2 regions of the Burkholderia sp. LMU1-1-1.1 genome follow, and region 2 is predicted to be linked to the other one. Evidence: predicted binding sites of a transcription regulator. Region 2 holds the regulator's gene; the other holds the start of a gene.
The links. The regulator NrdR, encoded in region 2, represses ribonucleotide reductase genes. The targets are predictions, from matches to a motif close to CACNANATNTNGTG.

Region 1 (6,814 bases), on a different contig from region 2:
ACACCTCGGACGCCGCGCTGGCCGCCGTCATCGCCGCCCGCACCGGCCGCGCCGACATCGCGGTGCACGCGGTGCATTGGCGCTCGGTGTACGAGATGAGCTCCCGGCTGGCGGACCGCTACCGGGTCGGCCGCGTGTTCATCGCCGGCGACGCCGCCCACATCCACCCGCCGACCGGCGGCCAGGGATTGAACACCAGCGTGCAGGATGCGTGGAACCTGGGATGGAAGCTGGCGGCGGTGGCGGGCGGCGCGCCGGATGCGCTGCTCGACACCTACGAGACGGAGCGGCGGGAGGTGGCGGCCGGCATGCTGGGACTGTCGAGCAAGCTGCTGGAAGCGGCGCGCACGCGCGGCGACCTGCGGCGCGGACGCGAGACGCAGCAGCTCGACCTGGGTTATCGGACGTCGCCACTGTCGCACGACGCGCGCGGCGACGACGCCATCGTGCGCGCCGGCGACCGCGCGCCGGACGCGCCGTGTCGCGGGGCGGCGGGACAGCCTTTACGTTTATTTACATTGCTGGGTGGCGGGGCGTGGACCTTGCTGCGGTACGAGCCGGCCGGTGCCGGCACGATCGCGCCGCGCAAGGGGCTGAGGATAGTGACCGTTGGAATGAACGGCGAGCTGCGCGACGATGGCGGGCATCTGCGCGCGGCGTACGGGTTCGCGGCGGGGGATGTGGCGCTGATACGGCCGGATGGGTACATCGGGGCGCTGGCAAGCGGTGAAGAAGGCCTGGAGGCGTACCTCGGACGGTTCGCATAAAAGCAAAAGCCCGGCAACCAAGGCCGGGCTTTTTTGAAACGGGAACCACGAACACCGCGAACAGCACGGACATCACGAATACAACGGATACACGTAGGGCGGATTAGCGCAGCGTAATCGGCCATCGCAGCGCCGCCAGCGGTTCATACATGGCCGACTACGGCGTCCCGCCCCCCCCATCAATTTAGATGAGTTCAGGCATCCCGGTCAGAATCAATCCCAGTTCAGCGCGCCGCCGGTCTGGTACTCGATCACGCGGGTCTCGAAGAAGTTACGCTCTTTCTTCAAGTCGATCATCTCGCTCATCCATGGGAATGGATTCTCTTCCTGGTCGAACAGCGTCTCCAAACCGATCTGCGTGGCGCGACGGTTGGCGATGAAGCGCAGATACCCCTTGAACATGGTCGCGTTCAGACCCAGCACGCCGCGCGGCATGGTGTCTTCGGCATACGCGTACTCCAGGTCCACGGCCTTCAGGAACAGCTGCTTGATCTCTTCCTTGAACGCGGGAGTCCACAGCAGCGGATTTTCCATCTTGATCGTGTTGATCAAGTCGATACCGAAATTGCAATGCATCGATTCGTCGCGCAGGATGTACTGATACTGCTCCGCCGCGCCCATCATCTTGTTCTGGCGGCCCAGCGCCAGGATCTGGGTGAAGCCGACGTAGAAGAACAAGCCTTCCATCAAGCAAGCGAAGACGATCAGGGACTTGAGCAGCTTCTGGTCGTTTTCCACGGTGCCGGTGGTGAAGGCCGGATCGGTCAGCGTGTCGATGAACGGGATCAGGAACTCGTCCTTGTCGCGGATCGATTTGACTTCGTTGTAGGCGTTGAAGATCTCCGCCTCGTCCAGGCCCAGCGACTCGACGATGTACTGGTAGGCGTGGGTGTGGATCGCTTCCTCGAACGCCTGGCGCAGCAGGTACTGGCGGCACTCCGGCGCCGTGATGTGGCGGTAGGTGCCCAGCACGATGTTGTTGGCGGCCAGCGAGTCGGCGGTGACGAAGAAGCCGAGGTTGCGCTTGACCAGGCGGCGCTCGTCGTCGGTCAGGCCGTTCGGGTTCTTCCACAGCTCGATATCGCGCTGCATGTTCACTTCCTGCGGCATCCAGTGGTTGGCGCAGCCGGCCAGGTATTTGTCCCATGCCCACTTGTACTTGAACGGCACCAGCTGGTTGACGTCGGTCTTGCCGTTGATGATGCGCTTGTCGTCGGCGTTGACGCGCAGCGCGACCTGCTCGGCGTTGGCTTCGCCGGTGGCCAGCGCGGCTTGATTGACAGCTTGTGGTACCGCTGGTGCGGCTTCTTCGTCCCAGGACAGCGACATAGTGTGTTTCCTTCTGAATTCGTCTATTCGGTGTAAAAGCAACCGCCCGGACGGGCCGGGACGGTTCTCTATCTATATATATTAGTCAGCGCAAGCTTATTGGCAAGCTTCGCATTCCTCGAAACCGTCGTCGCCGGGACGCAGGTAGCAGGCTTCGCCATCCGCTTCGGCGGTGACCGCCGGAGCAGCGGCAGCCACCGGTGCGGCGGCGGCCGCCGAGGCGATCGCGCTGGCCGACATGCCGCCGTCCACCGCCACCGCGTTCAGCGCGCCGGTCTTGGAGGTCGACTTCTCGGTGTGGGTGGCCGAGGTGGTGCGCAGGTAGTAGGTGGTCTTCAGGCCGCGCAGCCATGCCAGCTTGTAGGTCTCGTCGAGCTTCTTGCCCGAGGCGCCGGCCATGTAGATGTTCAGCGATTGGGCCTGGTCGATCCACTTCTGGCGACGCGACGCCGCTTCCACCAGCCAGGTCGGCGACACTTCGAACGCGGTTGCATAAATGTCACGCAGGTCGTTCGGGATGCGGTCGATCTTGGCCAGCGAGCCGTCGAAGTACTTCAAGTCGGCGATCATGACCTCGTCCCACAGGTCGCGCGCCTTCAGGTCGCGCACCAGGTAGGAGTTGATCTCGGTGAACTCGCCCGACAGGTTGGACTTCACGTACAGGTTCTGGAAGGTCGGTTCGATACAGGCCGACACGCCGATGATGTTCGAGATGGTCGCGGTCGGGGCGATCGCCACGCAGTTCGAGTTACGCATGCCGAACTTCTTGATGCGTTCGCGCACCGGGGTCCAGTCCATCGCCGACGACAGGTCCTGCTCCAGGTAGCCGCCGCGCTCTTCGGCCAGCAGCTTGACGGAATCCTGTGGCAGGATGCCGCGGTCCCACAGCGAACCTTTGTACGATTGATAATGGCCGCGCTCTTCCGCCAGCTCGGTCGAGGCCAGGTAGGCGTAGTAGCACACCGCTTCCATCGAGGTGTCGGCGAAGGCCACGCACTCCGGCGACGAGAACGGCACGCGCATCATGTGCAGGCAGTCCTGGAAGCCCATCACGCCCAGGCCCACCGGACGGTGGCGCATGTTGGCGTTGCGGGCCTTGTCGACGGCGTAGTAGTTGATGTCGATGACGTTATCGAGCATGCGCATCGCGGTGCGGATGGTCTTTTGCAGCTTGACGTGATCGAGCTTGCCCTCTTTCATGTGGGCCGGCATGTTGACCGAGCCGAGGTTGCAGACGGCGATTTCGTCCGGGCCGGTGTTCAGCGTGATCTCGGTGCACAGGTTCGAGCTGTGGACCATGCCCACGTGCGACTGCGGCGAACGGATGTTGCATGGGTCCTTGAACGTGATCCATGGGTGGCCGGTTTCGAACAGCATCGACAGCATCTTGCGCCACAGGTCCAGCGCGGCGATCTTCTTGAACACGCGGATTTCGCCGGCGGCGGCCTTGGCTTCGTAGCCCAGATAGGCTTTTTCGAAGGCCTTGCCGACCAGGTCGTGCAGGTCCGGGCAATCCGATGGCGAGAACAGGGTCCAGTCGCCCTTTTCCATCACGCGCTTCATGAACATGTCCGGAATCCAGTTGGCGGTGTTCATGTCGTGGGTGCGGCGGCGGTCGTCGCCGGTGTTCTTGCGCAGGTCCAGGAACTCTTCGATGTCCATGTGCCAGGTTTCCAGGTAGGCGCACACCGCGCCCTTGCGCTTGCCGCCCTGGTTGACCGCGACGGCGGTGTCGTTGACCACTTTCAGGAACGGCACCACGCCTTGCGATTTGCCGTTGGTGCCCTTGATGTGGGCGCCCAGGGCGCGCACCGGGGTCCAGTCGTTACCCAGGCCGCCGGCGAACTTGGCCAGCAGCGCGTTTTCCTTGATGGCGTCGTAGATGCCTTCCAGGTCGTCCGAGACGGTGGTCAGGTAGCACGACGACAGCTGCGAGCGCAGAGTGCCCGAGTTGAACAACGTCGGCGTGGAGCTCATGAAGTCGAACGACGACAGCAGGTTGTAGAACTCGATGGCGCGCGCTTCGCGGTCGCTTTCGTTCAGGGCCAGGCCCATCGCCACGCGCATGTAGAACGCCTGCGGCATCTCGATGCGCACGTCGCGCACGTGCAGGAAGTAGCGGTCGTACAGGGTTTGCAGGCCGATGTAGCCGAACTGCAGATCGCGGTCGGCGACCAGCGCCTTGGCCAGGCGGGCCAGGTCGAATTCGGCCAGCTTGGTGTCGAGCAGCTCGTTCTCGATGCCCTTGGCGATGTACTGCGGGAAGTAGGTGATGTACTCGGCGGCGGCCGCGCCCTGCGCGACTTCCTTGCCGAAGACTTCCTTGCGGATCGTGTGCAGCAGGATGCGGGCCGTCACTTGCGAGTAGGCCGGGTCCTTTTCCATCAGCGCGCGGGCGGCCAGGATGGCGGACTTGTGCAGCTCTTCGACCGGCACGCCGTCGTACAGGTTTTTCAGCGTCTCGGCGACGATGGCGTCGGCGTCGACGTGCTTTTCCAGGCCGATGCAGGCGGCGTTGATCAAGCCGGTGACGCGGTCCATCTCCAGCGGCTTGCGCTCGCCGTTTTCCAGCACGTGGATTTGCGGGGCGGCGATCTTGGTGGTGGCGCCTTGCGCTTCCTTGAGCGCGCGGCGCTCTTCCATGTGCTTGGCGCGGTACAGGACATAGGCGCGGGCGACATCGTGTTCGCCGGAGCGCATCAGCGCCAGCTCGACCTGGTCTTGCACGTCTTCGATGTGGAAGGTGCCGCCCGATGGCTGGCGGCGCACCAGCGCCGTCACGACGCTGGCGGTCAGCTGTTCTACGAGTTCGCGGATGCGCGCGGAGGCGGCGCCCTGGCCGCCGTTCACGGCCAGGAAGGCCTTGGTGACGGCGATCGCGATTTTCGACGGTTCAAACGCGACGACCGCGCCGTTACGGCGGATGATGCGGTAGTCACCGAGGTCGCTGGCGGCCGTTACCTGGCTGCTGGCGGTGCTCGCAGCGGCTGCTGGTACCAGCGCTGGATTGATGGTGATGTCTTGAGTAGATTGCATTTAAGCTCCCCGATAACGGCGTGCAGTCAGTGCTGCGCGGCTATGTTTGTAAATAAAAAGGCCAAAATGAAGCGATCAGCCACACCTGCCTGGCTGGTTAAACTACTTTAATAAGGGTGGTGAGTTGGTCCAAGGACTTGCTGTGATTTGATTAACCAGTGCCATGTGAACTACTATATCTAGTGATTGCGAAGAACCGATCCACTGATTGTAGTGTTCCGATGGGGCTAATACAAGGGGAAATTTTTACGTTTCCGCCATTTTTTCAGTTGACTTTACAGAACGCCTTTTACGAAGCGCAATACAGCGCTAGCGCCTACTAACCCGGCTTCCGATATTGGAGTTTCTTCACAGAATTCCCGCCAACTTTTAACATAAAAGTTCCAATCAAACAACGGTCCGGGGTCGGTTTTGCGGCCCGGCGCGATGTCCTCGTGGCCCTGGACGTCGGTCAGCGGGTAGCGCCGCCGCAGCGCCTCGGTCAACACCGCCAGCACCCGGTACTGCGCCGGCTCGAACGGCGTGTCGTCGGTGCCTTCGAGCTCGATGCCGATCGAGTAGTCGTTACATTTTTCGCGACCGCGGAACGACGAGACGCCGGCGTGCCAGGCCCGGTCGTTGGCCGAGACGTACTGGATCACCCTGCCGTCGCGACGGACAAAAAAATGGCTCGACACCTTCAGCCCGCGCAGGTCCGCGAACGAAGGGTCAGCATTATAGTCCACCCGGCCGGTAAACAGGTCGGAGACGTGGGGACCGCCGAAACAGCCGCCCGGCAGGCTGACATTGTGGATCACCAGCAGCGTGATATCGGCGGGGTCGGGACGGCAGTCGAAGTTCGGGCTGGCGTAGCGGATCGCCGCCGGCCACCAGCCGTCCGCGCCTATGCGGTCCTTCATGCCTCCGGCTCCTGGATGTTCAGCTTCTGCATTTGATAGCGCAGCTGGCGGAAGCTGATGCCCAGCAGTTGGGCGGCCTGCGTGCGGTTGAACTGCGTTTGCGCCAGCGCGCGCAAAATGATGTCGCGCTCGATCTGGTTCAGGTAGTCGGGCAGGCTGGCCGGCAGCGGCTCCGGCACCGCCGTGGGCGGCGGCGCCAGCGCCTCGGCGTCCGCTTGCGCCGGGATATTCGGCAACGGTATCCACATCGGCGCAGGCGTCGGCGACGGCATCGGCCCTGCCACGGGCGCGGACGCCTCGGCCACGCGCGCGCCCTTCAGCGCCAGGTCGGCCACCTCGATCACGCCGTCGTCGGCGAAGGCCAGCGCCCGCTCCAGGATGTTCTCCAGCTCGCGCACATTGCCGGGGAAGGAATAGCCGCGCAAGGCATCGAGCACGCCCTCCCCCAGCGCCGCCTTGTGCTCGAAGGTGCCGAGCCGCTCCAGTATCGCGCCGGTCAGCACGCCCAGATCGTCGAGCCGTTCGCGCAGCGGCGGCAGGCCCAGCTCGATCACATTCAGGCGGTAGAACAGATCCTGGCGAAAACTGCCCTGCTCCACGCACTGCGCCAGGTTCTTGTGGGTCGCGCTAATAATACGCACGTCGACCGGCTCCTCGGCGGTGGCGCCGATCTTGCGCACGCGCCGCTCCTGGATCGCCCGCAGCAGCTTGACCTGCATCGCCAGCGGCAGGTCGGCCACCTCGTCGAGCATCAGGGTGCCGCCGTTGGCCGCCTGGAAGAAG
Region 2 (6,814 bases):
TGATCCAATTGCTGCCGCTGCTCGGTCGACAGGGCGCTCCATTCGAAAGGGATCATCTCCAACGCGCCGTCGGGCTGCACGATGGCCGTGAAGATCTTGCGTGCGGCCGGGGCCGGCGAAGGCGGACGCGCGCCGTCACCCGTCAGCAGCACGCCGGCGTCCCACATCGCCGTTGGCGCGTACGAAGATCCCGCGCCAATGGGCGACAAGACGTAGCGGGAAAAGTGTCCGCCCCAGTCGGCCTTGTTCATACTCGCCTGAAACAAGTCACCGGCACTGGCGCTTGCCGGCGGCGGCGCCACACGCAGCAAGGAGGCGCCGTCGAACTCGTCAGCGCCGGCTGGCGGCGTGGCGACGCGGCACGCCGCCGTCAGCGGCTCGCTGGCGATCTCGAGCGCGGGCGGAAAAGCGTACGCGCAAGAGGCAATCATGACGGCTAGCATCGCCAGCCCTTTCAGGGTTCCCATCAACCAGCGCCGACCGTTCATCGCAAACATACGCCCTCCTTACTCAGGCTTGCTGAACACGCTTTGCAACACCACCTCGGTCGCCGGTTTCGCGCCGAAGCCGATCGCCGTCACCCGATAGCAATAGCTGGGCGTGGCGGCGGCCGACGCATCCTCCCCCGGATGGTGGCACTCGGCACGCTCGATCAGGTAACGCGGCTTCTTAAACGGTGCAAAGCCTTGCCCGGTCGGCATCGACGCTCCGGTCGCCGCGCCGTACGCGACCGTGCAGCCGCCATCCACGGCGCCGGACAGGTCGACCCGCTGCCACACCGGCGCCTCGCCGCAGGCCGGATCGACGACCTCGCCGCCGCCCGCCTGAATGTCACGTTCCGCATCCGCCAACGCATCCTCCGCCGCCTGAAACGCCACTTCCCGATCGCGCTCGCCACGCGCGGCCTTCTCGCCCTGCAAACTCAGCTGCGCCGCCGACACCCCCAACAGCATCACCAAGATCAGCATGAGCAAGCACACCAGCAACGCCACGCCGCGCTCTTGCCGCAGCGCCTTGCGAACCCTCAGGCGCGCCGCCATGTCAACCGCTCCTGTTGCGCAGCGCGACCGTCATGCCGAACACCCGCCGCGCCCGCCATCGCTGCGATTCCGGGAATATTCCCTCCGCGATCCGCACGCCCAAGTCGTCGCCATGGCCTTCGGAGTAGGCCGGGCCGAACAGATCGAACCGGCGTACCACCGTGTCGGCACGCGTGTTGTTCTCGCCATGCAGAAGCAACGCAAGCTTCACGCTGCAGACGCGCTTCCAGTGGGTCTTGCGATGCAAATCGCGCTGAAGTTCCTCCGCCGTGGCGCCAACCAGCGCCAGCCCCGCGTCCATGCTGTTGATCGCGGTCGCGTTGACAAACGTATTGGGTATGCCATCGGCCGGATCGTCGCTGTCGAGTCCGTACAGCACCTGAAAGGAATCGACGCCACGCACGATGGCATCCGCGCCCCAGCCCGCCGCGCTGCGATATTTGCAGCGCAGTTCCGGCTCGCCACCGGCATCGGCGGCGACGTAAAAGATACTCCAGCCGCGCTCGATCACGGCCGATGGCGCGCCCACGCCGAAGCCGGCGCAGTTGAGGCTGGAGCCGTCGCCGTTCGCGCCCTCGCCATGTCCGGAGAAGCGCAGCGCCAGCACATCGCTGCCGTTGGCCACGTCCGGCTCGACGCCGGAGATACCGTCGCTGGCCTTGCTGATGCTACTGGCGTCGAGCCCGGCGATAGCCGCCGGCTCGTGCGCGGCCAACTCGGCCGGTGCCTCCTTGCTATCCCAGTTGACATAAGCGCCCTGCCGTATCGCCTGCGAAATAATCTCCAACGCGTAGCGGCCGCCATCGTTGATCCACATGTTCTCGCTGTGGTTGCGGTAGCCGCCGCTGGTTGCCAACAATAATCCACTCGCCAGCAAGGTCAGCACGAGTCCCAGGCCGGTGGCGATGACCAGTTCGATGATGGTCCAGCCCCGCTGGCGCGCCGGCTTCATGGCGCCCCCACGGTCAAGGCCACACCGGGCACGTACTCGCCGGCCTCGTCCTTGCGCGGCGTGCCATCCGGATTCTTGCCCCGCCAACCGACCTTGACCACCAAAGGCGCGCCGGCGCCACCGCTGCACGCCCAGCGCAGCTTGCCGCCCGACCACAAGCCGGCATCGCGGCAGACCACCGCGCGGCCCGCCGGCAAGTTCTCGCGCATCAGCGCCTTCATCTCATACAGATCGAACGCGGCCAGTTGGGCACCGTCGCAATCGCCGCCATAGCACAGCGCAGCCGGCGCCGGCGGATTGGGCTCGGCCAGCACGTCGTAATCGAAGGTGAGATAGAGGTTGGCGCCATCGGGCAGGCGCATCTGCTCGGGATTGGCGCGCATGCGTTCGGCCATGCCGACGGCCAGCCACGACGCCTGTGCCAGCAAGGTCGACTGATGCCGGGCGCGCAGCGCCGCCAGTTGCATCGACACACCGCCGACAATGCCCAGCGCCAGCACGAGCACGGCGATCATCACCTCGACCAAAGTAAAGCCGGCAACAGCACGGGCCGTGAGCATGCACACCTCCGCAAGTCGATAGGGACTATGCTACACGGTAGCAGCGGCTAATGGCCGAGGTATGAGGTGGATCAAGGGTGCGCTAGCAGGATGCTAGCTTTTGCGCGGCTTGCGGTCCTGTCCGACTTCGGCGATGGCGTCCTGGAACTCGGCCAGATCCTCGAAGTTTTTATACACCGATGCGAAGCGGATATACGCGATCTTGTCGAGGCGCTGCAACTCCTGCATCACCAGCTCGCCGATGTAGCCGGTGTCGACTTCGCGCTTGCCACTGGTGAGCAATTTTTCTTCGATCGACAAAATGGCCGCGTCAACGGCGGGCGCCGCCACGGGGCGCTTGCGCAGGGCCAGGGTCAGGCTGCCGCGCAACTTGGCGGCCGAATACTCGGTGCGGCTGCCGTTCTTCTTGACCACGTACGGCATGACCAGCTCGATGCGCTCATACGTGGTAAATCGTTTATCGCATTTGCCGCAACGTCGGCGCCGGCGAATGGAATCCCCTTCCTCGGATACACGCGTATCGAGAACCTGGGTATCGTCATGCTGGCAGAACGGACATTTCATATGAGCCATGGGCAAACTTACATTGAACTACTTAACGGGACGCCAGCCAAGCCGGCGTCCCGCGATACTACTTACAGCAAAACCGCAAATTACTTGGCGTAGACCGGATATTTATCGGCCAGCACCTTCACCGCCGCTTTGACGCGCTCGATGGTGGCGGCGTCGTGCGGGTTGTCCAGCACGTCGGCGATCAGGTTGCCGACTTCTTCCGCTTCCGCTTCCTTGAAACCGCGCGTGGTCATCGCCGGGCTGCCCAGACGGATGCCGGAAGTCACGAATGGCTTCTGCGGATCGTTCGGGATGCCGTTCTTGTTGGTGGTGATGTGCGCGGTGCCCAGGATAGCCTCGGCTTCCTTGCCGGTCAGGTTCTTCGGACGCAGGTCCACCAGCATCACGTGCGACTCGGTGCCGCCCGACACGATGCGCAGGCCGCGCTTGATCAGGGTCTTGGCCAGCACGTCGGCGTTCTTGACGACTTGTTGCTGGTAGGCCTTGAACTCTGGCGTCAGCGCTTCCTTGAAGGCGACGGCCTTGCCGGCGATCACGTGCATCAGCGGACCACCCTGGATGCCGGGGAAGATGGCCGAGTTGATGATCTTCTCGTGCTCGGCCTTCATCAGGATGATGCCGCCGCGCGGGCCGCGCAGCGATTTGTGCGTGGTCGAAGTGACGAAGTCGGCGTGCGGCACCGGGTTCGGATACAGGCCGGCGGCGATCAGGCCGGCGTAGTGCGCCATGTCGACCATGAAGTAGGCGCCCACGGCCTTGGCGACGGCGGCGAAACGCTCGAAGTCGATTTTCTTGGAGAAGGCCGACGCGCCGGCGATGATCAGCTTAGGCTTGTGTTCCTTGGCCAGCGCTTCCATGGCGGCGTAGTCGATGTCCTCTTCCGGGGTCAGGCCGTAGGAAACGACGTTGAACCATTTGCCGGACATGTTCAGCGGCATGCCGTGGGTCAGGTGGCCGCCTTCGGCCAGCGACATGCCCATGATGGTGTCGCCCGGCTTCAGCACGGCGAAGAACACGCCCTGGTTGGCCTGCGAACCCGAGTTCGGCTGCACGTTGGCCGCTTCCGCGCCGAACAGTTGCTTGACGCGGTCGATCGCCAGTTGCTCGACGACGTCGACGTATTCGCAGCCACCGTAGTAGCGCTTGCCTGGATAGCCTTCGGCATATTTATTGGTCAGCTGCGAGCCTTGCGCTTCCATCACGGCCGGCGAGGTGTAGTTCTCCGACGCGATCAGCTCGATGTGGTCGTGCTGGCGGGTGTTTTCTTTTTGGATGGCGCCGAACAATTCCGGGTCAACGCTGGCGAGGGTGTGATCTTTTGCGAACATGAAAAACTCCAATCGAATGAGTAACTGTATGACTTGGCAGGCTGGATCGAATGAGGGACGCCGATAGCGGACAGGCAGCCTCTTTCGTGCTTTCCATCGATGGGCTGCCCAGGCGAACGGCTATTGAAATCTCACGTTTCCCGGTGGATGCCCACCTTTCGCCGACGGATCGACGCACCATTTTGGGGCCGACCGCAGCTTTTCGCCAGTTACGTGAGACGTAATGGAACCCGGATTGTAATTTATGCGCCAGATTTGAGCAAGGAAGTGATTGCTCAAAGATTAAGCATTTGGATAACCCGCAACCCGGCGCGCACCCGGCTCGTACGGTGACGCCGAGTCCCCTCGGTGTACGCCCCACCGCTCTCATCGGCCCGGCGTTGGGTTTTAGGCTACAATTTTGACACCATCCCACACCAACCAAGGACAAACATGATCGTCTTCATCACTGGCGCCACCGCCGGCTTCGGCGCCGCCATGGCCCGCACTTTCGTTCAAAACGGCCACAAGGTGCTGATCAGCGGACGCCGCGAGGACCGCCTGCAAACCCTGTCGGCCGAGTTGGGCGACGCCGTGCTGCCGGTGGTGCTGGACGTCACCGACAAGGCCTCGATCAAGGCCGCGCTGGACGGCCTGCCGGCCGAATGGAAGCAGATCGACGTACTGATTAATAACGCCGGCCTGGCGCTGGGCGTCACCCCGGCGCACGAATCGTCGCTCGACGACTGGGACACGATGATCGCCACCAACTGCAGCGGCCTGGTCGCCATGACCCGCGCGATCCTGCCGGACATGGTCAAGCGCGGCAGCGGCACGGTCATCAATCTCGGCTCGGTGGCCGGCGCATACCCGTATCCAGGCGGCAATGTCTATGGCGCCACCAAGGCATTTGTCGAGCAGTTCACGCTTAATCTGCGCGCGGACCTGGTCGGCACGGGCGTGCGCGCGACCAATCTGGCGCCTGGGCTGTGCGGCGGCACCGAATTCTCGAACGTGCGCATGAAGGGCGACGACGAAGCGGCCGCCAAGGTGTACGAAGGCACGACGCCGCTGACGGCCGAGGACATCGCCAACACCGCGTTCTGGATCGCCACGCTGCCACCACACATCAATATCAACCGCATCGAGATGATGCCGACGTGCCAAGGCTTCAGTCCGTTCACCATCAAGCGCAACCAGTAAACCCCAAGTTTAGAGGGTCGTACCCCGTACGGGGTACGACCCCGGCGGTCCCTCGCCGTGCGGGGTAAAGCGCGCGTATGCCCAACCCCGCAATTCGTAAGCGGTTGTTACAATCCTTGGCAAGTTGCCTGTAAACCGCTTAACTGTCACCAGTGCAATCTTTGCGCCCCGAGTTGAAAACCCGCACAAGTGGCGGGATGGACGTGGATTCGCCCGTCTAACCTTCAACCAAAAGAACAAAATCGCGTAGAATGTTGCTCAATCCCACTTGCAATCATCACAACATGCCAGCAGAGTTCATCTGGAACGTCCGGGTCTACTACGAAGACACCGACGCCGGCGGTATCGTCTATTACGCGAACTATCTGAAGTTCTTCGAGCGCGCCCGCACCGAGTGGCTGCGCCAGCTCAATGTGAGCCAGCACGCTTTATTGCTGGAGCACGACGCTATGTTTGTCGTCAAAAGCGTCAGCGCGGAGTATCATGCGCCTGCTAAGCTTGACGACGTAATAAAATTGACACTTAGTATCGAAAAATTAGGACGCGCCTCGATCTCCTTTGTCCAGGAGGCATGGTGCGGCGAGCAACTGCTGAACTCGGCGCGGGTCAAGGTCGGCTGCGTCGATTCGACGCTGCGCCCCCGCGCCGTGCCGCCAGCGGTCGCGGACAAAATGCGCAGCACCACCAACATCACCAAAACAGACTGATCAGACTGATAAACAATGAACGTCACCCAAGACCTCTCTTTCCTGTCCCTCATCACCAACGCGCACCTGATCGTGCAGCTGATCATGGCGTTGTTGTTCATCATCTCGCTGACCAGCTGGACCTACATCTTCAGTAAATTGTTCGCGGTGCGCTCGGCGCGCCGCCTGACGATCGACTTCGAAAAAACCTTCTGGGCCGGCGGCAACCTGCACGCGTTGCACCAGAACGCCGGCAAGGACCGCGCCACCAGCGGCCCGCTGGCGCGCATCTTCGAAGCCGGCATGGGCGAGTTCATCAAGAGCAAGGCCGCCTACGCCGCCAGCCGCGAAACGATCGACCACGGCGCCATCCTCGACGGCGCGCGCCGCGCCATGCGCGCCGCCTTCCAGCGCGAGATGGACGTGCTCGAATCGCACCTGGCCTTCCTGGCCTCGGTCGGCTCGGTGTCGCCGTACATCGGTCTGCTGGGCA

Region 1: MRBLMU1_RS05020 (ribonucleoside-diphosphate reductase subunit alpha) is a predicted target of NrdR. The motif match lies at 5,304-5,317, and genes of this name have one in related genera.

Annotation. Positions count from the first base shown of each region.
Region 1 is NZ_JBEGHG010000004.1:54,911-61,724, reverse strand. Features, by position in the region: gene MRBLMU1_RS05030 (FAD-dependent oxidoreductase) at 1-767, shown strand, start outside; gene MRBLMU1_RS05025 (ribonucleotide-diphosphate reductase subunit beta) at 981-2,096, opposite strand; gene MRBLMU1_RS05020 (ribonucleoside-diphosphate reductase subunit alpha) at 2,193-5,132, opposite strand; gene ampD (1,6-anhydro-N-acetylmuramyl-L-alanine amidase AmpD) at 5,408-6,031, opposite strand; gene MRBLMU1_RS05010 (sigma-54-dependent transcriptional regulator) at 6,028-6,814, opposite strand, start outside.
Region 2 is NZ_JBEGHG010000025.1:14,422-21,235, forward strand. Features, by position in the region: gene MRBLMU1_RS21140 (pilus assembly protein) at 1-497, opposite strand, end outside; gene MRBLMU1_RS21145 (pilus assembly PilX family protein) at 507-1,040, opposite strand; gene MRBLMU1_RS21150 (PilW family protein) at 1,042-1,992, opposite strand; gene pilV (type IV pilus modification protein PilV) at 1,989-2,552, opposite strand; gene nrdR (transcriptional regulator NrdR) at 2,646-3,116, opposite strand; gene glyA (serine hydroxymethyltransferase) at 3,206-4,453, opposite strand; ZMP/ZTP riboswitch at 4,553-4,676, opposite strand; gene MRBLMU1_RS21170 (SDR family oxidoreductase) at 4,886-5,635, shown strand; gene ybgC (tol-pal system-associated acyl-CoA thioesterase) at 5,920-6,342, shown strand; gene tolQ (protein TolQ) at 6,358-6,814, shown strand, end outside.